4 regions of the Nonomuraea sp. NPDC049152 genome follow, and region 1 is predicted to be linked to each of the others. Evidence: riboswitches for the same ligand, from Rfam matches in the RefSeq annotation. Region 1 holds a riboswitch; each other region holds the start of a gene.
The links. A riboswitch is a leader RNA that binds a small molecule or an ion and turns the genes downstream of it on or off. The one in region 1 is predicted to bind cyclic di-AMP.

Region 1 (7,263 bases):
CGGGCGGCTCATCGTGCGGCCCAAGGTCGTCGACGCGGGGCACCACCAGCGCAGGCTGCTTCGCCTGACCGGCCTCGACACCGAGGAGAACCAGGCTCGGCGGCTGCTGAACGACCTCGACGGCTTCCGCGTGGCCAAGGGCCTGCGCCACGAGGACGAGGCGATCGTGGCGCACAGGTGGCTGGCCGAGGTCTTCCAGCCGACGATAGAGGCCATCCCCGACGCGCTGCGGCGCAAGCTGGAGCCCGCGCAGCTCTTCCACGAGGTGCTCGACCACCGCTGGTTCCTGTCGGAGAAGGCCGGGAGCGATGTGGGGCTCCCGGCCGCCGTCCGGTCGTACGTCGACACCGTCCTGGTGCACAAGCCCGACGAGAAGGCCCTGCTTCCCGACGAGCCTCAGTAGGCGACGGTGAACCTGCGCCGTACGTGCTCGGCCTTCTCCACCTCGTCGGCGATGGCCACGGCGTAGTCCTCGGCGCTGATGAAGCTGTTGCCCTGCTCGTCGGTGAGCACCTGGTCGCCGCCGACGCGGTAGGAGCCGGTCCGCTCGCCCGGCTCGATGACCACGGCGGGAGCGACGTAGGTCCAGTCGAGGTCGGCGGTCTCCCGGTAGAGCGCGAGAGCGGACCGCTGGGACAGGGACTCCTTTTTGTAGATCGCCGGGAAGTCGGGCGTGTCGACGAGGTCGAGGCCGGGCGCCACCTCGAGGCCGCCCGCGCCGCCCACGGTGATCAGCCGCCTGACGCGCGCCTCGCGCACGCCGTCGATCAGCGCCCTGGTGGCGGCGAGGAAGGGCGCCTCGGGCTCGGAGCCGTCGCGCGGCGGTGCGATCGCGGAGATCACCACGTCGTGGCCCTTGGCGAGCTCGCCCGCCTGCGTGACGTCGCCCTTGACCGGGCCCGACCTGCTGACGCCGGTGACCTCGTGACCGCGATTGCCCAGCTCTGCCGCGATGCGCTGACCGATCATGCCGGTCGCGCCGAAAAGAAGGATCTTCATGCCGCCAATGGTATCCATTTGATACTGGTTACTTCATCGTGCTATAGGTACCTCATGGATACTGGCGATGCCTTCGACCCGAACTGCCCGACCCGGCTGGTTCTCGACCGCATCGGCGACAAATGGTCGGTGCTTGTCCTGCTGAGCCTCGCCAAGGGCTCGATGCGCTTCACGGAGCTGCGCGACCGCGTCGGCGGCGTCACCCCGAAGGTGCTGACCCAGACGCTGCGCGCCATGGAGTACGACGGGCTGCTGACCAGGAAGGTCTACGCCGAGGTGCCGCCCAGGGTCGAGTACACGCTCACCGATCTCGGCCACTCGTTGCACCAGCCGGTCGCCGCCGTCGCCCAATGGGCGGAGAGCAACATCGACAGGATCCTCAGCAGCAGAGAGGCCGCCGATCACACAGGGTGATCTGTCCTACGCGGGACAGCTTTTCTCCGCCCGGGATGAAGATATCCATCACCGGTCTCTTCCGGTCCGGCTCAAGCCTTCATAGCCTGGCTCGGTGCGTCCGCTGGAAAGCCTCCTCACCGGGCTGGCGGGCGTGTGCTCGTCCGGGGCCCTGCGCGTGGGCAGATCCGGCGTGGTCTACCTGCTCGAAGGCAAGGTGACCTACATGGAGAGCGCCGAGACGCCGGGCATCGAGGAACTGCTCACCGGCGGCGGGCGGGTGAACCTCGCCGACATGGATCGGGCCGTGGCCCGGCGCGAGGGCGGCGAGCCGCTGTTCGGCGAGGGCCTGCTGACGCGGGAGGAACTGGCCGACAACCTGCGCAGGGCCGTGCTCGACGCCGCGCTCGTGCTGTTCGGGATCGACAACACCAGGCCCAAGTTCCAGCCGAGCGAGCGCCACTGGCTGGGCCCGCACTGGCACTTCGAGGTCGACGAGCTCATCGCCGAGTGCGGGCGGAGGAGCACGGAGCTGGACGACGTCTGGCCCTCGGACGAGCTCGACGCCGCGCCGGTGGTCCCGGTCCCCCGCCTGCCCGGTGAGCGTGTCACGCTCACCGACCGCCAGTGGGAGGTGCTGGTCCACGCCGACGGCGACGCGACGCCGCTCCAACTGGCCAGGCGGCTGGACAGGACGGCGTACACGGTGCTGCTGGCCGTACGGGAGCTGGCGGCGGCCGATCTCCTGGTCAAGCCCAGGCGAGCGCCGGGGCTGCCCAAGCGCGTCGCCAGGCCCCCCGGCACCGAGGTGCGGCACGAGCCGGCCGACCTCAGTCTGCTGCGGCGACTGAAGAGCGCTCTTGAAGATCTGTGATCGCGTCCATGATCTGCTCCCATAGCGGGCGGGGCAGGTCGTGCCCATGCCGGGGAAGGTGAGCAGGCGCGCGCCGGGGATCGCGGCGGCCGTGGCCCTGCCGCCGGAGACCTGCACCAGCGCGTCGGCCTCGCCGTGGACGACCAGCGTGGGCACCCGCAGCCGCGTCAACTCCTCGGTACGGTCGCCCGAGGCCAGGACGGCGGCCAGCTGCCTGGTGGTTCCCGCGGGATCGTAACCGCGGTCGTATGCCAGCCCCGTGAGCTTCGCGACGCGCTCGCGGTCGAGCTCGTAGCCGGGCGAGCCGATCACCGACCAGACCTCGAGGGCCCGCTCGATCGCGGTCTGCCTGTCGGGCGCGGGAGGGGAGAACAGCGCGGCCATCGCCTCGGGGGTGGGCGGGCCCGCCTCGGGGCTCGGCGTCGACATGATGGAGGTGAGCGTGAGCACCCTGTCGGGATGCGCGATGGCGAGCGCCTGGGCGATCATGCCGCCCATCGAGACGCCCAGCACGTGGGCCGCGGGCCAGCCGAGCGCGTCCATCAGGCCGGCCGCGTCGTCGGCCATGTCGCTCAGCAGGTACGGCGCCGCCGAGCCTGGGGCGAGGGAGGGGACCCCCGCCTCCGGGAAGTGGGTGGAGAGCCCCACGTCGCGGTTGTCGAATCTGACAACGTGGTGGCCCCTCTCTGCGAGCAGTTCGCAGAACTCGTCGTCCCAGTGGACCAGCTGGGAGCCGAGCCCCATGATCAGCAGGAGGGGCCTGTCACGGGGGATGCCGAAGGTGTCGTAGGAGATCTCGATACCGTTGGCGTGCGCCATGAGCGTCATGCGAAACAGAATTCCATTCTGTTTCGGGTGACGGCAAGAGGCTAGCGGGAGATGACCTTGCGCAGGTGGCCGCGGCCCAGGTAGCCGACGCCGCCGACGATCGCCAGACCGCCGATGAGGGCGAGAGCCGTTCCGGTGTGGCCGTCCTCGTCCTTGGTCACGGTACGGGCGGCCGTGGTGGTGGCGCCCGAGTCGTACGAGGCGGGCTCGACGGACGCGCCGCCCTGCGCCTCTTCCGACTTCTCCGCTTCCGCGACCTTCAGCGCGGCGACCTTCTTGGCCTCGGCCTTCTTGGCCTCCTCGGCCTCCTCGGCCTTCTTCTTCTTCGCCAGGGCGAGAAGGTCGACCGGCGGCTTGGCCGGGTTCGTGTCCTTGCGGCTCCACGCGCCGGTGGAGAAGGCGACGGGCTGGTTCTTCTTGCCCGGGCCGTTGCCCCATTTGGTGACGACGTACTGGACCTTGATGTGGCCCTCGCCGCCGATGCCGTCCACGCCCAGCGTGTCGGAGTTGAACCTGCCGCCGGTGAGCTCGGCGAAGGTCTTGGCATCGAGGTCGAGCATGATGCCGTTGTTCGAGGGGTTGCCGGGACCGCGGTCGCCGACGAAGAACGGGGCCTTCTTGCCCTTGTAGAGGACGTAGCCCTCGGTCATGAGGGGCCAGCTCGGGCTGGCGACCAGACCCTTGCGCATCGGGATACCGCTCGCGGGCAGGCCGGTGTCTCCGGCGCGGCCGGAGGCGTCATCCCAGTAGTAGGAGGCGGTGGTGGCCCCCTGAAGGAGGGCGCGCTGCTGGGTGACCTGGGAGATGTCGGGCCCCGTCGGCTCGGCGAAAGCGGCGGCGGCGCCGGAACCGACGGTGAGAGCGGTGGTAGCGAGCAGGGCGGAAACGCGCATGCCGAAGCGGCGGGTCATGAAAGTCCTTTGTGCGGGGGAAATGGGCAGTCCGCGCTCAAATGAAGATCAGGCAAAGGCGTAGCCGGGCATGGGCCTGACAGTCGCTACGCAGAGGGAGCGCGAAGAAGCGGGGGAAGAAAGCGCCGCTCAGTTCAGGGGGTGATAGTGCACGAGTGTGGTCCTCTCCATCTCGCCTACCGGGTTAGCTGACGGGTTCGGGCGTGGAGATGCCCTACCGGCACAGAGCCGGATTCACCCCAATGAGATGGGTCCCCGGTTCCCGCGTTCGCGGGATTCGGCGCCAACCAGCCTGCTCTCCCTTGTGAAGAGCACGGTCACCGGTCGGTCACGTAATGGACTCTATGGGCAAAACACCCCAAAGGCAAAAGCAAGCCCATGAATCGGAAAGAAGATCTACCCTTTATCGTCATGAATCGACAGGCGCAGAAGACACGAAAACCCCTGCGAATCAACGGGTTTCGTGGGGTTCAGCGCAGTAATTCGATCAGTAGACAAGAATCTTGAATGAGTCATGGTAGAACGCCGGAATCGTCACGGCGCGAGGGGGCGCGCCCAGGTCCCACGGCACGCCCCGTGTCCGCCGCGCCGCGGACACGGGGCGCGGTCCGTCAGACTTCGAGCTTCTCCTCGATCGAGCGCATCTGGTGCCGCGCCATCGCGAGGTTGGCCCTGCCGCGGTCCAGGGCGAGGTAAAGGAACAGTCCCTTGCCGCCCCTGCCGGTCATCGGCCTGATGATGTGGTACTGCCCCGTCAGCGTGATGAGGATGTCCTCGATGACGTCCTTGAGGCCGAGGGAGTCCATCGTGCGCATCTTGGCCTTGACGACCTCGGTGTTGCCCGCGGCCGCCACCTGCAGGTCCAGGTCCTTGGAGCCGCCCAGGGCGCCCAGCGCCATGCCGCTGCCGTAGTCGACCACGACGGCGCCGAGAGCACCGTCGATCGCCATCATCTCCTTGAGGGAGACGTCCATGCTGGCCATGCGTTTCCTCCGTGTGGATGTGAGTCACTTTCGCGATGCGATGGCGGCGACGCTCGCCGCCGTCTTGCGACCCTCCAGCCGCAGCAGCCCGAGATTGGTACCCGGGTCAGCCAGGACCGTGAGGACGATCGTGGGGCCGGCCGCGTAGAAGGCGGCGAAGCCCGCGGTGCCCGAGATGAGGGTTTCCTCCAGGGCGCCCTTGCCCGCTATGACGGCCATGCGTTTGCTGAGCGCGAGCAGCGCGGCAGAGAGCGCCGCCGTCTGCTCGACGTTGCCGCCCGTCAGGTCGCTGGCGATGGTCAGCCCGTCCACGCTGCAGGCGATGCTCCCGCTCACGTCGGGTGTGCGTTCACGCAGGAGGACCATCTCTCTCAGCACCTCGTCCCGCAGCTCCATCGGTGGCCTCCTTCTGAGTGAGGGGAACCTCACGACAGCTCCTCCAGCGCCTTCTTCAGCCGGATCAGCAGGTTGATGTCGGTCGGGTCCGCGGTCACCACGGGCCCGAGCGGCAGGGTCGGAGCGTCGAGGTTGGGGCGCGGCCCCGGCTCCTCGGTCCGGCCGAGCCGCCTGGGCAGTGGCGGCGGCGCCGTACCCTCCGGGCGCGCGAGCAGGCCCGCCGCCGCCAGCCGCCGTACGGCCACCAGCGTCGAGTAGCCGGGCCTGCCGAGCTTCATGGCCAGCTCCAGCGGGGTGGTCGCGCGGTCGGCGTGGACGAGGATCTCCCACTGCAGGTCGTTCAGCACGACGCGGTGGCCCGGCAGCCGCCTGACCGGCGCCACAGGCGCGGTGTCCACCTCGGCCGACGGCCAGATCCCCGCCAACTGAGCCCTCCTCCGCCCGCACTCGCGGACGATCTCCTCGACCTCGAAGTACCAGTGGGAGCCCAGCCAGTGCCGCTCGCCCGGCCGGAACTTGGGCCTGCTTCCCGTGACGGGCAGCAGGAAGTAGGCCGCGTCGAGCACCGCGCCGAGCACGCAGTGCTGTAGCTCGCCCTTGGTGACCATGCCGTCCTCGACCAGGCGCGCGCCGCCGCCCTCGCGCTGGGCCCTGCGCAGGGCCGGGGCCGAGACCCTGCCACTGGCGATCAGCACGTCCTCGGCCCTCGGCGTGTCGACGCACTCCATGTAGGTGACCCGTCCGGCGTCCATGAAGATCGTGCCGGCCCGCCCCACCCGCAGGGCGCCCGTCGAGCGTTCTCTCGCCAGCCCGGCGAGCAGCGTGTCCAGTGCGGGCATGTCACTTGGCCAACTGTCCTGAGATGGCCTGCAGGCGGTAGCGCGCCAGGGCGAGGTTGGCCCGCTCCCTGTCCAGCCGCACGTACAGGACCAGCGGCCCCTCGAACGGCGTCACCAGGTGGCGCACCAGATGGTGACCCTTGTCGGTGGTGATGAGCATCTCGTCGAGGCGGATCGTTCCGTCCGGCGAGGTCTGGGCGAGCCCGTCCGTCGTGTGGCGCAGCGCCTCGCTCAGCGCCGCCGCCGAGCGTTCGACGTCGATGCCCTCGCCCCCGCTCGCGGCCACCGCCATGCCGCTGGTGTGGTCGACCACCATCGCGTCGAGGGCGCCAGGTATGGCCATGACCTCGGCCAGGCAGTCATCGAGTCCCAGCACGAAACCTCCCTCACCGTCGCGCTGACCGGGACAGCGTAGGAGGAGGCCGTGTCATCTTAAGAAGGGACGAGACCACGGTTATGGATATTTATAGCTAGAGGAGCGAAAAAGCCCATCAGAGTGGCAAGGCTATTCCGCCGGGCGGCCATTGAGAATGTTTTTCATATTCTATGGCCGCAGCGCGTCACCGCAGTTCGGCGTAATGGTGAATCGTTTCAGTCAGGCCAAAAAGAGCGGGAGGGCACGGCATTGCCGTACCCTCCCGGGAAGCCGAGGCGTCAGCCGCCGCTCTTACGGCGGAAGGTTCGCTTGCTCGAGGCCGGACCGTGGGCGCCGTGGATTTTCGAGGGATCCTTTCCCTTACCGCCCGCGACCGAGTCTGCGTGCGCGTTGTTCTTGCGCTCCAGCGCCTCGCGGAACTTCCGCTTCAGCTCATCCTCGGCAGCCTCGGTGGGCTCGGGTTCCGCCGGTGTTTCAGCCATCAGGACCTCCTGGTCTTGGGGACAGTGACAGCTTCGCACGAGCTCACGGGCCACGCGAAACCGGTCTAGGCTTTACCCATGACCCCCCTGCCCGACCGCGACCCGCGCGAGATGCGCGCCGCAGACCTCGACCGTGAGCGCACCGCCGAGATCCTCCGTACCGCCGCGGGAGACGGGCGGCT
Region 2 (7,263 bases), on a different contig from region 1:
TCATGGCCACAGGACAGTGGGGCGACGTGAAGGTCAACTGCGCCTCAGGTGACGTCGACGTGGCACACGCGAGCAGGATCGACGTCAAGGCCGCCTCGGGTGACGTCAGATGTGACGTCGTCGAGAACGACGCGGTCATCGACGCCACCTCCGGGTCCGTCCGGCTCGGCACTGTCCACGGCACCACCACCGTCGTCACCGCCTCCGGCGACACCGTCATCGGTCACGCGGGCGGCGACGTCAACAGTCGCACCGCGTCAGGGAGCCTGGACGTCGGCGGCATCGGGCACGGCAAGGTGACCGCGAAGACGGCCTCCGGTGACATCACGATCGCGATCCCCAAGGGGTCGGCGGCGTGGCTCGACGTCTCGTCGCTGTCCGGGCGGGTGAGGTCCGAGCTGCAGCAGTCAGGAGAGCCGGCCGAGGGCGTCAGCGCCGTCGAGGTACGCGCTCGCACGCTGAGCGGCGACATTTCCATCGTCAGAGCGGAGGGTTCCCGATGAACGACCAGATGTGCCACCTGTACGCCCAGTCCGTGCACCAGGACCGCGTCGCGGAGGCCGAGCGCCTGGCCGCGCTGCGCGCCCACCGGGCCTCCCACCGAGGCACCATCCGTCACACGATGGCGCTCGGCCTGCACCGCCTGGCCGACTCCATCGACCCATCCCGCCCATCGCGGATCCACCCCTCCCCTTCCCACTGACCCTCACGGGGCCAGACCCCACCGCACCCGCCCCGCTCCACCCCACCGATCCCAACCACCTCTCCAAACGCCCCACGCCGCCTCGCCGAGCCCCCCGGACCCACCCCCTCCACCGGACCAACCCGACCGAGCCCCTCGGACCCGTCACACTCGACCAATATCGAGCGACCAGGCCACGTGTCTCCTCCGGCAGCCGCCTTGCGACCCCACTCGGCACGTCCCACCGGATGGACCGCCTTCCAGCAGGCCGGCCGTTCCCTATCCAACGCGCCCATTCCCGTGCATCGAGCAGGATCCCTTCGATCTCGATGCCGCGCAGGCCCCGTCCGGTCCGCGATTCACCCGGGGCAGCCTCGAAGGTCCGGTGAGGTGGAGCGGTCACAGGAGGGTGCGGAAGCGGGAGGCGACGTGCTGCCAGTCCCATTCGCTCGACACCCACTCCCTGCCCCGCTCCCCCATCTTCCTGGCCCGTTCGGGATCGCCCAGCAGGTCGATCAGCGCCCCCGCCACCTCGTCCACCGACCTGCCGTCGACCACGAGCCCGGTCTCCCCGTGCCGCACCGCGTCGGGAGCCCCACCGGACGCGCCCGCGACGACGGGCAGTCCGGTCGCGGAGGCTTCGAGGAACACGATCCCCAGCCCCTCGACGTCGATCCCGCCCAGCCGTGTCCTGCACGGCATGGCGAAGACGTCGCCCACCGCGTAGTACGAGGGAAGCAGCGAAGGAGGCACGACCCCGGTGAACCGCACCGACTCCCCGAGGGGCGCGGCCATGCGGGCCAGCCGACGGCGGTCGGGCCCGCCGCCCACGATGAGCAGCACCGCGGAGGGGACGGCCCTCAGCACCAGTGGCCACGCCCTGATCAGTTGGTCCTGTCCTTTGCGTGGCACGAGCCTGGACACGCACACCGCGACGGGCCTGCTGTCGAGTCCGAGCGACCGCCGCAGGTCCGCTGCATCCACCGACGGGTGGAAGAGGGACGGGTCGACGCCTGGCGTGAGCCGTACGAGCTTGGCGGGAGGCACCACCCCTGCGAGCCTGGCGTGGGTGTAGGACCCCAGGTAGGTGACCACGTCGGCGTGGGCACCGATCCGCCGCATCAGCGGGCGGAAGAGCGGCGAGGACTCGTGCCCGTGGGTGAGCATGACGATCCTGCGCGCTCCGGCGGCGCGCAGGCTGGGGGCGAGGAGGCCGAGCGGGGCGGCGGCGCCGAAGACGACGGTGTCGGCGCGGTGGGCGGCCACGAGCCTGGCCGCCCTTCGAGCCACGGCCACCGTGGGAAGCATGAGTGAGGTGGGGTGCCTGACGACCGGGTACGGCTGCCGCCGGTCGAACTCCTCACAGCCGCGCCACCGTGAGGCGTAGACGAGGACGGAGGGGGTGCGGAGCGCGAGCCCGTGCACGAACGACTGGATGCCGCCCGGCCGGGGAGGGAAGTCGTTCGTGACGACGAGGACCCTGGTCATGGGCGAACCCTGGCCGCCGGGCCGAACCCGAGGACAAGGCGGGAAATCCCGCGTGCGGAACGAACCATGGTCACACGAAGAGCCCTGGTCACAGGGAGAACCGTGGTCACGGGACCGGGCCCGCTCACGGGGCGTTCATGAGCTCCCATGAGCGGGCCATGGCGATGCGCTGCGGTGCGGTCGGGTGCGAGGCATAAAGCACATATTCCACGACATCAGGCGACAAGTCCGAAATGTTGGTAATGGCAAGCCGCTTTTGCATGGAGATGAACGTCTCAGGGTCTCGGGTGAGGTCGAGCGCGTGCAGGTCGGCTCTGGCCTCGATCTGACGGCTGACGACGTTCTGGGCAGGCCCCGACAGCACGGTCGCCAGCGACAGGAAGCCCATGATGGCGCCTACCGTCAGCGGATCCGAGAGCGGCCGCCGCCACAGCGGAGCCAGGCAGAACAGCAGCACCACCCCGAAGGCGGCGCCGAGCCCGCCCACGAGCGTGCCGTTGAGCACGTCGTTGTACTTGGCGTGCCCCAGCTCGTGCGCGATGATCAGCTCCACCTCCTTCTCCGGCGCGGCGAGCAGCGTGTCGTAGACGACGATCCTGCGCGTGGCGCCGAACCCCGACACGTAGGCGTTCAGCGCGGTGGTCCTGCGGGAGGCGTCGGCGACGAGCACGTCCTCGACGGGTACGTCGGCGCGCTCGGCCAGGTCGAGCAGGTCGGTACGCAGTTGTCCCGCGGGCATCGAGGTGAAGTCGTTGAAGAGCGGCTCGAAGACGATGGGATAGATGAACGAGGCGCCCACCGTCAGCACGAACGCGCCGACGGCCGCGGGCACCCACCAGCTCTTGAAGCGCCTGGCCAGACCGACGATCACCAGCACGATGACGGACAGCAGCGCCACGCGCACGCCGATGCCCTTCAGTCTGTCGCCCGTCCAGCTCCCCCAGTTCTGGGTGGAGAGCCCGAAGGCGCGCAGCTCGGTCTCGTACCAGACGCCGAGCGGCCAGCGCAGCAGCTCGACGACGGCGGTCAGCACGACGACGCCGAGGATGACCCGCAGCCACCACGGCCCCCTGAGGCTGCCGAGCAGGCGCTCGCCGAGGGGCGTGGCCACGAGCAGCCCCGCGAACACGATGGTCAGCCCGAGCGACAGGTAGGCGGGCGCGCTGGTGGCCGCGTCGAAGGCGCGGGAACGGGCGATCTGGGCGGCGGTGAAGTCCCGTGCGGGATCGGGTGGTACGGAGGGACCGTCCCGCATGAGGTCCCATGGCGTGGTGAGCGCCACGACCGCGAGGATCGCCACTCCGAGCACCACCAGCGCGATGCCCGCCCGCCGGTCCAGCCACCTCATCGGTTTCCCCCCACGTCGGTCAGCTCGTTCCGGACATACTCCCGCCAGTGCGCGGCGAGCGTGCGGACCGACAGGCCCAGTGGCTCCAGCGCCTGGCCGAGATCCTTTCCGGCAGCCCGATAGTAGAGGTCGACGAGCGCCTGCCTGCCGTACCTGGTGGCGATCAGGCGGCAGGCCAGCCACGCCTCCTGGTAGACCTGTGCGAGCCGTGGCGAGCCCGGCGCGAAGTCGGCGTCGGCGGGCAGCGAGGAGGGGAGCCGGCCCGCGCGTGCCTCGGCCGTCAGCTCCGCCGCCGCGACCGGCGTGCCGAGCCCGGAGCGCAGGTAGCCGACGTAGTCGGCGAAGCCCTCCCGCAGCCACACCGGCCGGCCTTCGGCTCCGGCGGCCACGTGGGTGAGCTCGTGGGTGAGGACGACGTCGCGGCCGACAGGCGTCAGCCGCGCGAAGGCGCCGGGCAGGACGATCACGCGGCCCGCCGAGGCCAGCGCGGCGAGACCTTCCACGGGTCCCGTGCCCGCGAGCGCGGCCGCCTCCGCGGTGGTCGAGGGCATCAACACCAGCGGCCGTACGGCACGCCGCAGGACGGTGGAGACGGTGAGTGCCGCCGTGTCGGCCCTGGAGGCGAGGTCGCGGAGGAGGGCGGCCTCGGCGTGGTGGCCGACGACGAGCGAGCGCTTGCCGTACGCCACGGTGACGCCCGACTCCCACAGTCCTCTGGCCGCGGGCGGCAGCCACCGCCCCGCCGACCCCGCCACCGTGCAGATCACCGGGCAGGCCAGCGCGGCCGCCAGCAGCGTTCTGCGGGTCACCACGGCTGCGATGCTAGCCCGGACAGGCCAGAGCCCCGTCCGAGGGGGGATGGACGGGGCTCTGGACGTCCGGCTAGGCGCCGGGGCGAACCGCGCCGGCGAAGGAGGCCTTGCGCCAGCCGTTGAGCTTCTCGATCCGCACGGTCTTGCCTGTGCTCGGCGAGTGGATCATCCGGCCGTGGCCGACGAACATGCCCACGTGGCCCTTCCCGCGAAAGAACATCAGGTCACCTGGCTTGAGGTTGCTCCACGTGACCTTCTTCTTGATGCGTGCGTACTGGCTGTACGTCACGCGCGGGATCTTGATGCCGGCCTTGGCCCAGGCGTACTGGACCAGTCCTGAGCAGTCGAAGGCGCCCGGTCCCGTGCCGCCGAAGCGGTAGGGGTCGCCGAGCTGCCTTCTCGCCATGGTGACGGCCTTGGTGGCCTTCACCCTCTGCCGAGCGGTTCTGGTCTGCCGCTTCGCCTTGGACGTCGACGCCGCGGCCGTCTTCACGGCGCTCACCGTTCTCACGGCGGTCACCGCCTTCACGGTCACGGTCGCCTGTGCCGTGGGTGCGTGGAGGACGACTCCTCCCATCGCCGCCACGACGCCGCTCAGGGCAAGGCAGGACAGACGGGTTTTCTTCAAGGGGGTAGACAGAACGTCTCCTTGGGACTTCCACGAATGCCTACCGGGTTAGCTGACGGGTTCGGGCGTGGAAGTCGCCCTTCCGGCCTTCAGGCCGGATTCACCCCAGGAACGTGGTTCCCCGGCTCCGTGCTCCATGCCGCACGGACTCGGCAGGTCGACCGCGCACGCCTGTCTGGGGGCTCGGCGCGGCGACCAGCGGATCTTTATGCGTGCACACCGGCCACATCGGGGCCGGTGGACGTTGCCTGCGCCATGGCTTGGTCGCCGCGAAGCGAGAAGGTACCCGGATGCCCAACGGCAGGCAAAGCCGGAGTAAAGATGTCAAGATCACTAACCCATACTTGTCAGAACAGGATCCGCTGCTCCACGAAGTGTTTCGTTATTCGAATGTGACCCTACTCACACTTGCATAAATGCCGACTTGTCAGGTCCCATCTGTCACTTCAGTCACACCCGTAACATCAGCGAAAAGAGGGCCTTCGCATGCTTGATGGGTGGGCGTTGCGCGTCCTGCTGGAGGTCGGACGGCGCGGCTCGTTCTCGGGAGCGGCCGAGGCCCTGTCAATGACCCAGCCCGCCGTCTCGAGGCAGATCGCCACGCTCGAACGCCGCGTCGGCGTCACGCTCTTCCACCGCCGTCCCAGAGGCGTCCAGCCGACCGAGGCGGGCCTGGCGGCCCTCGAGCAGGCCGAGGCCGTGCTCAACGGGATGAGCCTGTTCGAGACCAGGTTGCGGGCCTTCACCACGGCGGAGGCAGGCAGCGTCAGGGTCGCCGCCTTCCCCAGCGCGGCCACCTGGTTCGTGCCCGAGAGCTTCCGCCGCTTCGCCGCGGCGCGCCCAGCCGTCGAGCTCTCCCTCACCGTCGGCGGCGAGGGCCTGCTGGAGGGCACGATCGACGTCGCCCTGCGCACCTCGTGGGATCGCGCGCCCGAGCCGGGGCTCGAGGTGCTCGACCTGTTCGAGGACGAGCTGCTGGTCGCCCTGCCCGCCGGGCATCCGCTGGCGGCGGCCGAGCGCGTACGGCTGGCCGACCTGGCCGCCGAGCCATGGGTCGACGGCACCCACCCCGACTGCCTGGGCCCGATCGCGGAGCTGGCGGCCGCGATGGGCGGCGCGCCGAGGGTCAACCACCTGTGCGACGACTGGAACGGCCGTCAGGGCCTGGTGGCGGCAGGCGTCGGCGTGATGCTCTACCCGTCGATCGCGGGCAGGGCCGTACGCGCCGACATCAGGCTGGTGGAGCCGTCGCCGCGGCTGCCCGCCAGGCGGATCAGCGCGGTCTTCCTGCCTTCGCCGGGCCGCCCGCCCGCAGTGAGCGCCTACCTGGGGGTGCTGCGCGAGTTGAGCGAGAACTACGGGCGGATGGCGCCGACGAGCCGCCCGCCGTAGGAGGACATCGGGACGACCTTCACGACGTCACCCGTCTGGGGCGCGTGCACGATCTTGCCGCCGCCCGCGTAGATGCCCACGTGTCCGAGACCGGAGCTGAAGATGAGGTCGCCGGGCTGCAACGAGTCGAGGGAGACCCTGCGCTTGGCGCCCCACGCCCACTGCTCCCAGGTCGTGCGCGGCAGCGACACGCCGCCTGCCCGCCACGAGGCCTGCGTCAGGCCCGAGCAGTCCCAGCCGCCGGGTCCCGTCCCGCCGTACTGGTACGGCTTGCCGATCTGCGCGTAGGCGAAGCTGAGCACGGAGGCGGCGTTGCCTGAGGCGGAGCCGGTGTACTTGAGGCCGGTGCTGTTCGGGTTGCCCACCTTGTAGGCGCCGAGCTTGCGCAGCAGCTTCTCCTGCTCCTTGACCAGTTCGAGGATCTTGTCCTTCTCCGACTTGACGTCGTCGCGCAGCTTGTCCGCCTCGGTGAGCGCGCCCTGGGCCTGCTCCTTGTCGGCCTTGAGCTGGCGGTTCTCCTCGTCGAAGGCGGCGAGGGTCTGCGCCCGCTCGGCCGTCATCTGGTCCATGAGCGCCATGCCACCGAGGGTCGCCGTGGGGTCGGCGTCGCTCAGCATCGAGGTCCACGAGATTATGTCGGCGCCCTGGTAGGCGTTGACCGCCATGCCGACGACCTCGGCCCGCAGGCCCGCCACCTTGGCCAGCTTGCTCTTGTATCTGTTGTTGAGGCCGGTGAAGCTCTTCTTGGCCTTCTTGTACTTCTCCGTGGCCGTGTTGTACCTGTCGACGACCTTGTCGGCCTTGTCGTTGAGCTTCTCGAGCTTGGCCTTCGCCTGCGCGATCGTTGGTTTGGGATCGGCGACCGCGCCGTCCAGAGGCAGAAGAAGAGCCCCTATCGCGAGACCCGCAGCCA
Region 3 (7,263 bases), on a different contig from region 1:
GCGGCGGACCCTGCGCTTGGCGCGGTAGCCGGCCCGCAGCACCTGGGGCGGCACCTCCACCCGCAGGCGGGCGCGACGTCGCGCGGCCACGTGTTCGGGCCCGTCGAGCAGGGAGCGCGCCGGCATGCGCGGCCCGATGACCAGCGCGGTGAGCAGCGCCACCCAGTCGCTGCGGCCGGCGGGGTGGAAGTAGTTCTCCGCGCACCACTCGGGCGACGGCGAGCGGAACGCGCCGCCGGCCACCTCGTCGAGCGTGCCGAGGACGCCGCTGCCCTCGAACACCAGGTTGATCATCTCGGCGCTCACCCCGAAGTCCGACAGGACCAGCAGCGGCACCTCTTGAGCGATCGCCTCCAAGGCGGCGGTGGAGCTGACGGTCACGAACCCCGCGGCCTGGGCCAGGTGCTCGTGCATCGGTCCTGCCGCGAACCTGACCGCCCCTTCGAGGCCGAGCTCCCGCCACAGCCGCTGGTAGTGGTAGCGCTCGTTGTGCGTCTGCCGCTCGTCCTCCAGTGCCCGCAGCTTGACCACGACGTCGAGGTCGGGCCGGGCGGCGGCGAGCGCGGCCAGGGAACGCAGGATCAGCTCGCGGTCCTCGCGCCGCCCCGGCACCTTGGCCTGGGTGGCGAAGACCACGCGGTCGCCGCCGTCGACAGTGGGGACGTCGCGCAGGAAGGGCAGCCTGGCCAGGCCGAGCGCGCCGCCGCCGCCGAGGCGTGCGGCCAGCTCACCGAACTCGGCGACCTCCCTGCCGCTGTGGACGACGAACAGGTCGCAGCCGCTGCGGAACAGCCACGCCTTCTCCGTCGCCGGCACCGAGATGCCGGGCAGCCCGGTGACGAAGACCGGCCTGGGCCGCAGGCCGTCGAACACCTCGGCGACCAGCACGTCCACGACGGGGCCCGTGCACGCCACGAGGATCGCGTCGGGACGTATCCGCTCCGCCGTACGCCTGAGTGCTCTGGCCGACAGGACGGGGACGGCCGAGGCCCTGGTCCCCGCGACCGCGGCGGCGATCTGCTCGGGCGAGGGGGTGATCGGGGTGCGCACGACCGCCAGCTCCGTCACGCAGTCGGGAGGCAGGTCGTCCAGGAGGCTGGCCGCCCACTTCAGGTACGAGTCGGAATCGGCCAGGGCCAGGACCTTCAACTGGGCACTCCCGTGAACATCTGCAGGTGGGAACGGAGGGAAGGCGCCGCGCGGCTGGTCCACCAGTCGTCGGGCACGTGCACGGGCTCGACGGCGACGCCGCGCGGGGAGAGCAGCACCCGCAGCGAGCTGATCGCGGTCGAGGGAAGGCTGACCACGCGCTGCCCGGCGGACAGGCCGCGCAGCGTCAGCTCGGCGGGGACGCCGGGGGCGTGGACGGTGATGCCCGGCCGCTCACGGATGATGGCCAGGTCGACGGGGTCCTCGCGGCGGTGCGGGTAGTAGGCCAGCGGCTCCTCCGCGGCCAGCCCCGTCAGCCAGCGCAGGTAGTGCTCGCGGTGCACCAGCCCGTTCCTGACCAGGGAGGTGCCGAGCACGACGGTCCGCTCGGAGGGGCCCGGCGCGCTCATCGGCTGCTCACGCAGCCAGGCGAAGTCATGGCGCTCCAGCCCGACGCCCGCCTGCCGGACGGCCTCTGCCAGCCCGCCTTCCACGGGAAGGGCGGTGAAGACCGACAGCGCGCCCTTGCGGGCGGTGCCGCGCAGCCTGCGAGCGGCCAACAGGCCGAGGGTGTTCCGCCACGTGCTCGGGGTGGCGCGGGCCCGAAGCAGCGGCTTGACGGGGCGGGCCGACAGCAGTTCGAGCAGCCTGATGGTGGCCAGGCCGTCGTCGACGATCACGACGCGGCCCGGACGGATCGTGACCCAGCGCAGCTGGACCCTCCCGGAGAAGGCGTCGCCGACGGCGTTGAGCCTGCGGGGCATGCGCTCGCTGGGCTGGGCGAGCTCGAGCCCCTCTGGCAGGTCGAGCCTGACCAGCTCACGCCTGGTGGCCGCCAGCGGGCGCAGCCCGGCGCGCGGCACCACCAGCGTCCGGTCTCCCAGCAGCCCGGCGTGGTGGGCCTCGACGGCGCAGAGCATCTGTAGTGGCGACTCCACCCAGGCCACGGATTCCTGTTCGTTCACGACACGCGCAACGCTAGGACGCCCACTCGAAGCGCCAGCTAACGCGGAGTGAACAATGGAGGCATGAACATGAACTCGCTGCTGCTCAACACCGACGGTGTTCAGATACCGCAACTCGGCTTCGGCGTCTGGCAGGTCCCCGACGACGAGGCGGAGCGAGCCGTGTCCAGCGCGATCGAGGCCGGCTATACCAGCATCGACACCGCCAAGCTGTACTACAACGAGGAGGGGGTCGGCCGCGCGATCGCCCGCTCGGGCGTGCCGCGCGAGAAACTGTTCATCACCACCAAGCTGTGGAACGACGAGCACGACAAGGCCGAGGCGGCCTTCGAGACGAGCCTGTCGAAGCTGGGCCTCGACCATCTCGACCTCTACCTCATCCACTGGCCCGTCCCCGCGCAGGACAAGTACGTCCAGGCGTGGAAGTCGATGGAGCGGCTCTACAAGGACGGCAAGGTCCGCGCGATCGGCGTCTCGAACTTCACGATCGAGACCCTCGAGCGGCTGATGAACGAGACCGAGATCATCCCGTCGATCAACCAGATCGAGCTCCACCCCAACTTCCCCCAGGCCGAGCTGCGCGCCTTCCACGAGGCCAACGGCATCCTGACCGAGGCGTGGAGCCCGCTCGGCCAGGGCAGAGGGCTGCTCGACGACCCCGCGCTGGCCACGCTGGGCCACAAGCACGGCAAGTCGCCGGCCCAGGTCGTGCTGCGCTGGCACATCCAGCTCGGCAACGTGGTGATCCCCAAGTCGGTCACCCCTTCGCGGATCAGGGAGAACATCGACGTCTTCGACTTCACCCTCGACGCGGAGGACATGGCGGCGATCGGCGCGCTGAACAAGGGCACGCGCCTCGGCCCCGACCCCGCCACCTTCAACTGGATGGGCTGAACCGCCCACCGGGTACGGCCTGCGCCCCCAGGCGCGGGCCGTACGCGTGTCCGAGGTGATGGGAAGATCGATCGCCGACAGAGAGGACTCTCATGCGTGACTTGGGTTGGGGAATCGCGGCCACCGGCGGGATCGCCAGGACGGTCGGCGCGGTGATCGCGGCGGAGCCCGGCATGCGGGTGGCCGCGGTGGGCTCCCGCGACCAGGGCAGGGCGGCCGAGCTGGCGGCGACGCTCGGCGCGGACTCGGCCTACGGCTCCTACGCGCGGCTGTGCCAGGACCCGGCCGTGGACGTGGTCTACGTGGCCACGCCGCACGCGCAGCACCTGGAGGTGGCCGAGGCGGCCATCGCGGCGGGCAAGGCGGTGCTGTGTGAGAAACCTCTCACCGCGAGCCTGGCCGACGCCGAGCGGATGGTGGAGCTGGCCAGGCAGGCGGGCGTGTTCCTCATGGAGGCCATGTGGATGCGCTTCAACCCGCTGATCAGGGGGCTGCTGGCCGAGGAGCGGTTCGGGGCGCTGCGCTCGGTGCACGCGTCGTTCGGGTTCGTCATGCCGTACGAGGAACGGCATCGGCTGTGGGACCCGGCGCTCGGTGGCGGAGTCCTGCTCGACCTGGGGATCTACCCGTTCGGGTTGGCGCAGCTCCTGCTCGGCGAGCCGGCTGAGACGCATCTCACAGGTTCGCTCGGTCCCTCGGGCGTGGACGCCGAGGTGGGGGCGCTGCTGACCTACGAGGGCGGGGCACGGGCGCTGCTCGACACGTCGTTGCTCAGCCCGCTGGCCAACACCGCGACCGTGGTGGGGACGGGGCTGCGGGCCGACATCGCCGCGCCGTTCTGGGCGCCGCAGCGGATCCTGTTGTCCGGGCCGGGCGTGGAGCCTGAGGAACTCGTCCTCGACCCCGCCATGAACGGCTATGCCGAGGAGGTGCGCGAGGTGCGCCTGGCGCTGGCCGAGGGCAGGACGGAGAGCGCGATCATGCCGCTGGACGAGAGCCTGGCGATGATGCGGATGCTGGAGGACGCGCGGATCAGGCTAGGCGCTCGTTAGCGCGGGCGGCGGCCTCCTCGTGCCCTGAGCCCGCGGCCATGCGGAAGTGGGCCCGTGCCCGCGCGGAGCGGCCCTCCCTGTCCTCCAGCAGGCCCAGGTTGAACATGGCGCGCGGGGCCGCTTCCGCGTGGCCCGATTCGATGGCCTTGCTGTACCAGCGGCGCGCCGCATCGGTGTTCCCGCAGCAGTCCTCCAGGACGCCGAGGTTGAACATCGCCCTGGGCGTGGCGGCTCTGCCGTACCAGTGGCGGGCCTCGTCGAGATGACCGCTCTCGTCCTCGATCAGCGCCAGGTTGAAGGCCGCCCGCTGGGCGGCCGCCGGATGACCGGATTCGACCGCCAGCAGATACCATCGCCGGGCTTCGTCCGGACGGTGTCCGTCTTCCAGCAGCCCCCTGTTGAACAGGTCCTGTGGCGACATGACCCGACCGTAGATGATCGCCAGACCTTTATCAATTTGTAAGCTACTTGCCTCATGTATTACCTTAGGCTCACTCAAGGCATAAACCGGGCAATCCGGACATAGCCAGACATTGCAATCATCACAGGTTCACCTGTGACCGCTGAATCCGCTCCATGCGGAACCGGGGACCCAATCTCTCTGGGGTGAATCGGCACACCGTGCCGTAGGGCAGCTTCGCGTCCGAACCCGTCAGCTAACCCGGTAAGCGGCAGGAAGCTAGCAAGGAGTTCCCCTTCTTATGGCAAAGCACAGCCGTAGCCGTGCCCCGAAGCTCAACTACGCGCATGCCGCGCTCGGCGCAGTCGTCATCGCCGGCTCGCTCGTACCCAGCCACATCGCCCAGGCCGACAAGCTCCCGCTTGCCGACGGCCCGCGCGTGGCCGCCCTCGCCAACGCTCCCAAGGAGGACGCGGGCAAGGTCAGCACCACCAGCACGACCCAGGCCAAGGCCATGCCGTCCGCCGCCGCCGTCCTCGCCGAGGCCAAGAAGCAGATCGGCATCAGGGAGAACTCCGCCGGCGGTGGCACCAAGTTCCAGAACTGGTACGTCAACTCGCAGCGCGCCAGGGAGACCGTCGCCAGGGACGGCGGCAACGTCCGCGCCTACGCCAACGCCGCGTGGTGCGCGATGTTCGTCTCCTGGGTCGGCGAGCAGACCGGCGCCCGCCCCCAGGTCGGCTGGGACGCCTACACCGTGGCCCACGCCAAGTGGTTCAAGGCCAACAAGCGCTGGGGCCAGACGCCCAAGCCCGGAGCGGTCGTCTTCTTCTCCTGGAGCGGCAGCAAGGCCCTCGACGACATCAACCACGTCGGTTTCGTCCAGAAGGGCAACGGCGACGGCACGATCACCACGGTCGAGGGCAACACCGGCAACGGAGCGGTCGAGGAGCGCGTCCGTCCGACCTCGCAGGTCGTCGGGTACGGCTACCCCAACTACTCCAGCTGACAATCCGTTCACACCCCCCAGGCCCCGTTGCCAGGATGGCCCGTTGACCGATACACGATTCAGCGGGCGCGTCCCTTCGGTGACCGGGGCCCACCACGGGGTCGGATCCGCCGCCGCCAAGCCCTCGCCGGGCAGGCGGACAGCCTGAAGGCCGACCTCATGGATCCCACCGCGACCACCCCCCTGTTCCACCACGCGGAGAAGGTGTTCGGTCCCGTCGAGCCCCTGGTGAACAACGCCGGCGGACGGATGCGGAACACCTTCCTTCCCGACACCCCCTGACGCCTACGGCCGCCTGGCTCCGTGTTCACGAGACACACGCCCGGCAACTCGCCGTGGCCGCCATGGCGTCCGCCCTGCCGATCGCAGAGTTCACGCGGGCGACCTGGCCAGACCCACCAGGCAGGGGCAGCGGGACCTGACCAGAACCGCCAGACACGGCACCGCCACCTGGCGGGACCGCCAGATAGGGCGGCCTCCTCATCGGCCCGACGTCCGGTGGCCCCTGGGCTTCATCCCCGACCGAGGTCTCCGAGGCTCGCCCAACGGTGCCGCCCGCGTTCCGGAGCCATCGACCCACGAGGCGGCGACACCCCCGGCCCCCAAACCACCCCCCGCTCCCCCAAGCAAGCCACCCCCGGTCTCCAAACCACCCCTCGGGCGCCCTCCCCCTTGCCACGCCCTTCAGCCCGCGAGCCTCTCAGCCCGGCAAGCCCTTCGGCCCGGCAAGCCCCTCAGCCCGGTGAACTCCTCAGCCGGTGAAGTCCTGGGCCGGTGAGCCGTCGGTGAGCGTACGGTGAGCCGCCGCCGCGACTGTTGAGCCATCGCTGGATCCGCCGAGGACCAGCCAACTGAGCGAGGAGCGGAGATGGACGTTCTGACCGGCAAGACAGCGCTGGTGACGGGTGGATCGCGGGGAATCGGCCGGGCGGTCGCGCTGCGGCTGGCCGCCGAGGGCGCCCTGGTCGCCGTCCACTACGGCGGCAACGACGCCGCCGCCAAGGAGACCGTGGCGCGGATCGAGGAGGCAGGCGGCCGGGCGTTCGCCGTACGGGCCCGGTTCGGCGAGGACGGCGCGGTGGACCGGCTGTTCGAGGGCCTGACCGCGGGACTGGCGGGGAGCGGGCTGGACATCCTGGTCAACAACGCGGGCATCGGCTCGGGCAACCCGATCTCGCAGGTCACCCAGGAGGAGTTCGGCAGGCTGCTCACGATCAACGTCAGCACGCCGTTCTTCGTGATCCAGCGCGCGCTGCCGCTGCTGAACCATGGCGGCCGCGTCATCAACATGGGCTCGACGGCCAGCCGGTTCGCGGTCTCCACACAGATCGGCTACACCATCAGCAAGGCGGCGCTGGAGTCCATGGCCCCGTCACTGGCCAACGAGCTCGGCGGGCGCGGTATCACGGTGAACACGGTCGCGCCCGGCGCGGTGCGGACCGACATGACCGCGGGCTACACCTCCATCCCCGAGGTGGTCGCCGGGCTCGAAGCGATCACCGCGCTCGGGCGGCTCGGCGAGCCCGAAGACGTCGCCGACGTCGTCGGCTTCCTCGCGGGCCCGCAGGGCCGGTGGGTGACCGGCCAGACCATCGACGTCTCGGGCGGGACCTACCTCGGCCCGATCGCCCTGGCCTGATCGCCGCCGCTCCAGCCGCGCACGGGAATGGGTGTCCGTCAGGTGCTCACCGGCGGGCGGCATACCCGGGGGGAGAGGACCATCCGAACGGCGACGACGCCGTCGACAAGGTCCGCCGCGTGGTCGACGGTTTCCTGACGCCCGGCCACTGACCA
Region 4 (7,263 bases), on a different contig from region 1:
CGTGTAGAGCTGCTTGTCCTTCAGCGTCTCGGGGACCTCGCCCTTGACGATCTTCTGCGACAGGCCCTCGACGACGGCGGTCTTGCCGACGCCGGGCTCGCCGATGAGAACGGGGTTGTTCTTGGTCCTCCTGGAGAGGACCTGCATGACCCGCTCGATCTCCTTCTCACGGCCGATGACCGGATCCAGCTTGCCCTCGCGGGCCGCCTGGGTCAGGTTGCGGCCGAACTGGTCGAGCACCAGGGAGGTGGAAGGCGCGGACTCCTGCGGGCCGCCCGCGGCGGCCGGCTCCTTGCCCTGGTAGCCGTGGAGCAGCTGGATGACCTGCTGCCGGACACGGTTGAGATCGGCTCCAAGCTTGACCAGCACCTGGGCTGCCACACCCTCACCCTCGCGGATGAGCCCGAGCAGGATGTGCTCGGTGCCGATGTAGTTGTGACCCAGCTGCAAAGCCTCACGGAGCGACAGCTCAAGAACCTTCTTGGCCCGCGGGGTGAACGGAATGTGCCCCGACGGAGCCGATTGGCCCTGGCCGATGATCTCCTCGACCTGCTGACGCACACCCTCAAGGCTGATGCCGAGGCTCTCCAGAGCCTTGGCGGCTACGCCCTCACCTTCATGGATCAAACCAAGAAGAATGTGCTCAGTGCCGATGTAGTTGTGGTTGAGCATCCTGGCCTCTTCTTGGGCCAGGACGACAACCCGCCTTGCTCGGTCGGTGAACCTCTCGAACATCTCGTCGCTCCTCACAGAGCGGTCAGTCAGGCCGGTAAATCCGGTCCCGTCCTCCCGCATGCTAGCCCTGGCTCGGCGAACCATGCCTCTTGCCGCTGACACGCTCTATAGCAGAGACGTTCCCCGAGAGCAGGGCGTTCACCCTCCATCCAACTACCTACTGGGGGTGCTGTGTTCCCGATACGCCGCAAGCGAACGACGTTTAGCGCGCGGGCCATCGCCCGCACGACACGCCCGGGTTTTCACGGGCAAACACGATCATGCGCTTATGGCGATCTCCGGGGTTCTAGGCGATCGGCATAAGCGCATGATGTCAGTGCGCTGCTTCGTACTTCTCCACGATCGCGGAGGAGATGCGCCCGCGCTCGCTGACCTGGAGGCCGTGGGCCTTCGCCCACTGCCGAATCTCGGAGCTCTTCTCACGGCTCATCGAACGTGCGCCTCCGCGCACCCGGCGACGGGCGGCAACGGCGCCCGACTTGCGAGCGGACGAGACGAAAGGCGTCAGCGCGTCCCTCAGCTTCTTGGCGTTAACGTCGCTGAGGTCAATCTCATAGGACGCTCCGTCAATGGCGAAGCTGACCGTCTCATTGGCCTCGCCCCCATCGAGGTCATCGATGAGAATCTCCTGGATCTGCTTGGCCATCTACGGAATCCTTTCCCGGAGCATTGTTTCATTCGCCTGCCAAACATATACCCGAAAAGGCGACGAGACAATTCAGCGCTTCGCGGATTCTCTGACAACTCAGCCAGATCCGGTTCCCGGCGGACCCGTCCTGTTTGGACGGCGCCCGGCGGCTCATTCCGCCCCACTCCGCCTCATGGGGTTTGTGGGAGACGCGCCCTTTATGCACGAGCCGCCCGGCGACGGGGCGCGGGACGGCTGTTGTCGACTCTCCGCCCCGACGATAGCGCCCCCAAAGACGGCGACCACCAGGCGGGGTGTCCCACCTAGCCTAATGCCAGTCTCTCCAGAGTTCTTACCCGATCGCCCGGAAAATCCTGAAAAATCGGTTCCTGGCGGTAGATGCACACTTCAGTGAGGGTCTTTGATCACCAAGGAACCCGCCCACCTGTCATGCAACCCCCGTTGCAAGGGCTTGTCGATCAAGATAGACAGCCCGACGGCGAACACGAGGATTCCCACGACGACATTGGCGCCAGGAATCTCCAGGAGGGCGATGGGCCCCGGATAGAGGATCGCGCGTTTCGACAGATCCACCAGCGACAGCCGCCGCCCCGGAGCGGGCGCCAGGCTTATCTTCATGATCACCTTCCCGAAGGTGCGGCGGTGCCGGTAATGCGCCTGGCAGTCATAGCCCGCATAAGCCAGCCCGATGACGAGCCAGGCCAACAACCCCGGCAGCCAGTCGCCATACACCGCGAGAAGGCCTACAGTCCGCAACAAACCCCAGGCCGCGATGAACAGGATGTAATAGAAGACCCCGATGACGAGGGCCTCAATGCTTCGCGCGACGAGCCGTTCCCACCAATCAGCCGGTACGGCCCGCACTCCCGCCGGCGGCGCGACCATAAGGCCCATTCTGTACGCCCGCCGACCGCGATTACAGGGCCTAGGACACGAAAACGGGAGCCGGCCTCATGCCGACCCCCGTTTTACAGGTATCGCCTTACTTGATCTTCACGACGACGGTGTTCGCCACCTTGTCGGCGAAGGTCTGCTGCAACGGCTTGTCCCAGAGCTGGGAGGCGGCGTTGACGCCCATCGCGGCGAACGCGAGAAGCCCGCCGAACCACGGCACCAGGTTGAGAATGGCACCGCCCCAGGTGATGGCCGCCCGCTTGATCGCGGCGTCGCTGGATAGGCCGCCGGGGCCCACGGTTCCACCGACCGGGACGATCTTGATGCCCATGACCATCTTGCCCAGAGTCTGTCCCTTGGACTTGGTCAGCAGGAACTCGTAGCCCACGTAGAACAGTGTTGCGATGACGGCGAGGATCGCCGTGAGCACGCCCGCGCTCAGGCCGCTCGTCGCACCGGTGTTGATGTCGTAACTGGCGAACAGGACCGCGAAGAGGATCGCGCTCATGATGAACCAGAAGATCCCGAAGATCACGCCGTCGACGATGCGGGCGACCAGACGCTGCCACCACTCGGCGAGCGGGGCGGGCGCGCCCGGCGGCTGCACTCCGGCCGGAGCCCCGTACGGCTGGCCGTAGCCGGGCTGCCCGTAGGCGGGCTGCTGCTGCTGGCCGTAGCCGGGCTGGGCGTAGGGCTGCTGCTGGCCGTAGGGCGACTGCTGGCCGTAGCCGGGCTGCGACTGGCCCTGCTGACCGTAGCCCTGCTGGGGCTGCTGACCGTAACCGGGCTGCTGGCCGTAGGAGGGCTGCTGCTGGCCATAGCCAGGCTGCTGACCGGACGCGGGCTGGCCGTAGCCGGGCTGCTGGCCATAGCCGGGCTGACCGTACTCCGGCTGCTGGCCGGAGCCGGATTGACCGTACTCCGGCGGCTGGCCCGAGGAGGCCTGCTGGCCGTACCCCTGCTGCTGACCGTAGTCCGGCTGGCCGTAGCCGGGCTGCTGGCTGGAGGAGGGCTGCTGCTGGCCGTAGCCGGGCTGCTGGCCGTAGGAGGGCTGCTGCTGTCCGTAGCCGGGCTGCTGGCCGTAGTCCGGCTGCCCGTAGGAGGGCTGCTGCCCCGAGGAGGAGGGCTGCTGGCCATAGGGAGGCTGCTGCTGGCCGTAGCCGGGCTGCTGGCCCGAGGACGCGGCCTGCTGGCCGTAGCCCTGCTGCTGACCGTAGCCGGGCTGGCTGTAGCCCTGCTGGCCGTACCCCTGCTGCTGCTGGCCGTAGCCCTGCTGCTGACCGTAGTCGGGCTGCTGCGCCTGTGACGGCTGACCGTAGCCGCCGCCGTCCTGGCGGTAGCCGACGATCGTCACGTCAGGATCGGGCTGCTCGCCCGGGCGTCCTGCGTTCTGCTGACCGTATCCGGAATTCTCATCAGGTTGATCCTGCGGATACGGCGGCTGTCCGGTGCTCACCGTGTCACCTCGCTTCGATGGCGCATGTGGCACATGTCAGGACACATGCTTGCTGTTGCCCAACGTATCGACATGAGTATCAACAATCACCTTTCCTCTTGGTCAACGCCATAGTCAACTGCTTCCAGATGGAGCAGCATCCTGGTGTTGCCAAGGGTGTTGGGCTTGACGTGCTCGAGGTCGAGAAACTCGGCCACACCCTCGTCGTAGGAGGCCAGCAACTCGGCGTAGACCTCGGGCGATACCGGAGTTCCCTGGATCGGGACGAAGCCATGCCGGGTGAAGAAGTCGACCTCGAACGTCAGGCAGAAGACCCTCCGAAGCCCCAGGTCGCGGGCCGTTCTCACCAGCGCGGTAACAATACGGTGACCGATACCTGAACCTTTGACCGCGGGGTCCACGGCGACCGTGCGAATTTCGGCGAGATCCTCCCAGAGCACGTGGAGCGCGCCGCAGCCGACGACCTGGCCGCCGCGCTCGGCGACCCAGAACTCCTGGACATCCTCGTACAGCGTGACCGTGGCTTTTTCCAGCAGCTTTCGGCCCGCTCCCGCGTAGATGTCGACCAGGCGCCTGATCGACCTGACGTCCGGCGTGCGGGCTCGCCGTACGACGATCTCGGTGTCCTGCATTGCGCGCTCGACGACCTGCTCCATGGCCCTTCAGCGTACCTAGCCCGTTTCGGCCCATCCTTAACTGCCGTCACATGGCGCTCTGTAGCGAGGCGAGCACAGTCCGCATCTCTGCACGACAAGCCCGACAAACCATCGTGAATCTCAGTAAAGGCTTTGCAACCTCCTGGTCGATCGGCCTTTTGTGTGATCTGCCCGTGATCCTTCGGATGCGCTTCCTCTACTGGATTGGCAGTTCTGGTTGAGCACGAACCTTGCTTGCACTAGTGTCCACCGACGATGTCCCCCACGCGCCAGGCGTGGAGACACGCCTAATCCCCCACACGGGGAGCCGGGGACCCGCCGGCGGCCACCAGCCGTCAAGGGGTGAGTCCGAGCTCGCGCTCGGTAGGGCTGCTCCGGCCCGAACCCGTCAGCTAACCCGGTCGGCGACTACGAGAGGAGCTGGTTGGTGAAGCGCAGGCGCATCCGCGAGGGGAAGTCCGCGGGCGAGCACGCCCGCCCCCACGAACCGGGTTCCTACAGGAAACGGTTCGCGATCGTGGGCGCCGCGATGGCCGTGCTGGCCCTCACCACGCCTCTGGGCTCGGCCACTGCCGATCCCAAGCCGTCGCTCAAGGAGCTCTCCAAGCGCGTCGAGAAGCTCCACAACGACATCGAGACGCTCACCGAGCAGTACAACGGCCAGCGCGAGAAGCTCAAGAGCGTCAAGAAGTCCGCGGACAACGCCAAGAAGATCCTGGCCACCAGCGAGGCCGACCTGGCCGCCAAGCGGGCGCGGGCCACCCTCCTGGCCGAGAGCACCTACATGTCCGGCGGCCTCACCGACGGGCTCGCCTTCGCCAACTCGGCCGACCCTGACGCCTTCCTCGACGCCGCCGCCACCTCCTTCGCCCTCAACCAGCAGCAGGGCCAGGAGGTCAAGGCGCTCGCCGATTCCATCGCCGCCGCCGAGAAGGCCAAGGCGACGGCCAAGACGCGGCTGGCCGAGGTCCAGAAGCTCGTCGACGACCTCGGCGGCAAGCGCGACAAGATCACCTCGATGGTGGCCAAGGTCGAGAGCAGCCTGTTCAAGAGGGCGATCGGCGAGGCCGGCCGGCCGGGCACCCGCGCCACCAGGGTCAACCTGCCGATCATCGGCAGCGGCAAGGCGGCGGAGGCCGCGCGGTGGGCGCTGACGCAGCAGCTCAAGCCGTACGTGTGGGGTGCCGAGGGTCCAGGCTCCTACGACTGCTCGGGGCTGGTCATGGCCGCCTACCAGCGCGTCGGCATCAGCCTGCCGCACTACACCGGCGACCAGTGGACGGCCGGCACCCACATCACGCGCGAGCAGCTGCGCCCCGGCGACCTGGTCTTCTTCTACAGCGACCTGCATCACGTGGGCATCTACCTCGGCGGCGGGATGATGGTGCACGCGCCCCAGACCGGCGACGTCGTCCGGATCGCCGCGATCGGCAACAGGCCGTTCGCGGGAGCCGTCCGCATCGCCGACTAGACGGGACCGTCCGCAGCCGACTGGGCGGGACCCGTCCACACCACCGACCCGGCCGCGCCGCCGATCAGCGTCGGCTAGATGAGTCTTCGGCGCGCCGCCCAGGCCACCGCCTCGATCGCCGTGGCCACGCCGATCCTGTCGCAGATGACGCGCAGGCGACGACGGACCGTGCGGCCGCTGATCTCCAGCGTCCTGCCCACGCGGTCGACCGTGACGCCCTTGGCCAACTCCGCGAGGAGTTCCAGGTCATCCTGGCTCAGCACGACTCCGTCGTCGGTGAGCACATCCATCGGGAGCCCTCCCACCAACAGCACAACCCTGCGACGTCTCGGCCCGAGCAAGCCGCTCGTCTCGCAGACGGTAAACGCATACGGGAAAGGTCGTCAAGGTCGATTCGCTCGACGCTTGACGGCGGCTATTGACTTGATCGTTTCTATATGAAGAACTCGGATGGCGCGTGGTGCGCAGAACGATCCACAACCGCCTTACAGGAAACTGTCCTTATCCGGAATTTCGCCCTGATTGTTCGCCGTCCAGTTGGGCGTCATAGCGTTCGCGGGCGAGCTCGACGTCCTCGATGTGACTCTCGGCCCATTCCTTGATCGCTGCCATGAGTGGCAACAGGCTCGTTCCGAGTGGTGTGAGGCGATAATCGACCCGCACGGGCACCGACGCGGTCACCGTTCTGGAGACCAGACCGTCCCTTTCCAGCCCGCGAAGTGTCTGGGTCAGCATCTTCTGACTCACGCCCGCCACCATCCTGGCCAGATCGCTGTAACGCATCGACCCATTGGCAAGAGCGGTGAGCACCAGACTGACCCATTTGTCGCTAAGAGCGTCGAGCAGCTTCCTTGAAGGGCACTGGGCGATATAGGCGTCATAGGCCTGCTTGGCCTCGGCGCGGCGCGCGGCCGCCGTCATGGTCGCCAACGGAGCTCCCTCGGGTGAGTAACGCACTTCCAGGTGCCTTCTTACCAGAAGAGAGCAACACTCCCTAGCGTCGGCGGCATGACGACAATGCGTGCACTCATCGGGGGGTCAGGCTCTCCCGAGCTCATCGACGCACCGATCCCTCAGGCGGGGAAGGGCCAGGTGCGGATCAAGGTCGCGGCCGCGGGTGTGAACCTGTTCGACCTCGCGGTCGCGGCGGGAACGCTCACCGACTACGGCGTCGCCCGCGAACTCGACTCCTACGGGCTCGGCTTCGACGCGGCAGGCGTGATCGACCAGGTGGGCGACGGCGTCGCCTTCACACCCGGCCAGGAGGTGATCGCCATCGTCGGCCGGCTCGAACTGCCGACCAAGGCCCAGGCGGAGTACGTGGTGGTCGACGCCCACGCGGTCGCGCCCGCGCCGCAGGGGATCTCCGCGGTCGAGGCGGCCACACTGCCGCTCAACACGC

Region 2: another riboswitch for cyclic di-AMP. It lies ahead of AB0B45_RS01845 (C40 family peptidase); the one in region 1 lies ahead of AB0B45_RS07530 (hypothetical protein).
Region 3: another riboswitch for cyclic di-AMP. It lies ahead of AB0B45_RS13350 (CHAP domain-containing protein); the one in region 1 lies ahead of AB0B45_RS07530 (hypothetical protein).
Region 4: another riboswitch for cyclic di-AMP. It lies ahead of AB0B45_RS30850 (NlpC/P60 family protein); the one in region 1 lies ahead of AB0B45_RS07530 (hypothetical protein).

Annotation. Positions count from the first base shown of each region.
Region 1 covers NZ_JBEZDO010000003.1:207,065-214,327, reverse strand. Annotated here, with positions in the region: gene AB0B45_RS07550 (DUF4032 domain-containing protein) at 1-403, shown strand, start outside; gene AB0B45_RS07545 (NAD(P)H-binding protein) at 397-999, opposite strand; gene AB0B45_RS07540 (helix-turn-helix domain-containing protein) at 1,054-1,413, shown strand; gene AB0B45_RS07535 (alpha/beta fold hydrolase) at 1,493-3,094, opposite strand; gene AB0B45_RS07530 (hypothetical protein) at 3,136-4,005, opposite strand; cyclic di-AMP (ydaO/yuaA leader) riboswitch at 4,164-4,298, opposite strand; gene AB0B45_RS07525 (hypothetical protein) at 4,617-4,988, opposite strand; gene AB0B45_RS07520 (roadblock/LC7 domain-containing protein) at 5,013-5,384, opposite strand; gene AB0B45_RS07515 (hypothetical protein) at 5,414-6,223, opposite strand; gene AB0B45_RS07510 (roadblock/LC7 domain-containing protein) at 6,225-6,599, opposite strand; gene AB0B45_RS07505 (DUF5302 domain-containing protein) at 6,878-7,081, opposite strand; gene AB0B45_RS07500 (DUF1707 domain-containing protein) at 7,160-7,263, shown strand, end outside.
Region 2 covers NZ_JBEZDO010000001.1:383,307-390,569, forward strand. Annotated here, with positions in the region: gene AB0B45_RS01820 (DUF4097 family beta strand repeat-containing protein) at 1-503, shown strand, start outside; gene AB0B45_RS01825 (hypothetical protein) at 500-703, shown strand; gene AB0B45_RS01830 (glycosyltransferase family 4 protein) at 1,082-2,170, opposite strand; gene AB0B45_RS01835 (M48 family metallopeptidase) at 2,295-3,518, opposite strand; gene AB0B45_RS01840 (hypothetical protein) at 3,515-4,330, opposite strand; gene AB0B45_RS01845 (C40 family peptidase) at 4,401-4,958, opposite strand; cyclic di-AMP (ydaO/yuaA leader) riboswitch at 4,981-5,123, opposite strand; gene AB0B45_RS01850 (LysR family transcriptional regulator) at 5,445-6,350, shown strand; gene AB0B45_RS01855 (NlpC/P60 family protein) at 6,314-7,263, opposite strand, start outside.
Region 3 covers NZ_JBEZDO010000006.1:15,899-23,161, reverse strand. Annotated here, with positions in the region: gene AB0B45_RS13375 (DUF6716 putative glycosyltransferase) at 1-1,149, opposite strand, end outside; gene AB0B45_RS13370 (hypothetical protein) at 1,146-2,114, opposite strand; gene AB0B45_RS13365 (aldo/keto reductase) at 2,184-3,008, shown strand; gene AB0B45_RS13360 (Gfo/Idh/MocA family oxidoreductase) at 3,101-4,060, shown strand; gene AB0B45_RS13355 (hypothetical protein) at 4,041-4,481, opposite strand; cyclic di-AMP (ydaO/yuaA leader) riboswitch at 4,612-4,746, shown strand; gene AB0B45_RS13350 (CHAP domain-containing protein) at 4,762-5,469, shown strand; gene AB0B45_RS13345 (hypothetical protein) at 5,629-5,751, shown strand; gene AB0B45_RS13340 (SDR family oxidoreductase) at 6,338-7,108, shown strand.
Region 4 covers NZ_JBEZDO010000019.1:132,106-139,368, forward strand. Annotated here, with positions in the region: gene AB0B45_RS30825 (ATP-dependent Clp protease ATP-binding subunit) at 1-735, opposite strand, end outside; gene AB0B45_RS30830 (Lsr2 family protein) at 1,049-1,381, opposite strand; gene AB0B45_RS30835 (RDD family protein) at 1,772-2,269, opposite strand; gene AB0B45_RS30840 (RDD family protein) at 2,367-3,734, opposite strand; gene AB0B45_RS30845 (amino-acid N-acetyltransferase) at 3,821-4,390, opposite strand; cyclic di-AMP (ydaO/yuaA leader) riboswitch at 4,665-4,812, shown strand; gene AB0B45_RS30850 (NlpC/P60 family protein) at 4,818-5,861, shown strand; gene AB0B45_RS30855 (LuxR C-terminal-related transcriptional regulator) at 5,936-6,151, opposite strand; gene AB0B45_RS30860 (helix-turn-helix domain-containing protein) at 6,363-6,782, opposite strand; gene AB0B45_RS30865 (NADP-dependent oxidoreductase) at 6,870-7,263, shown strand, end outside.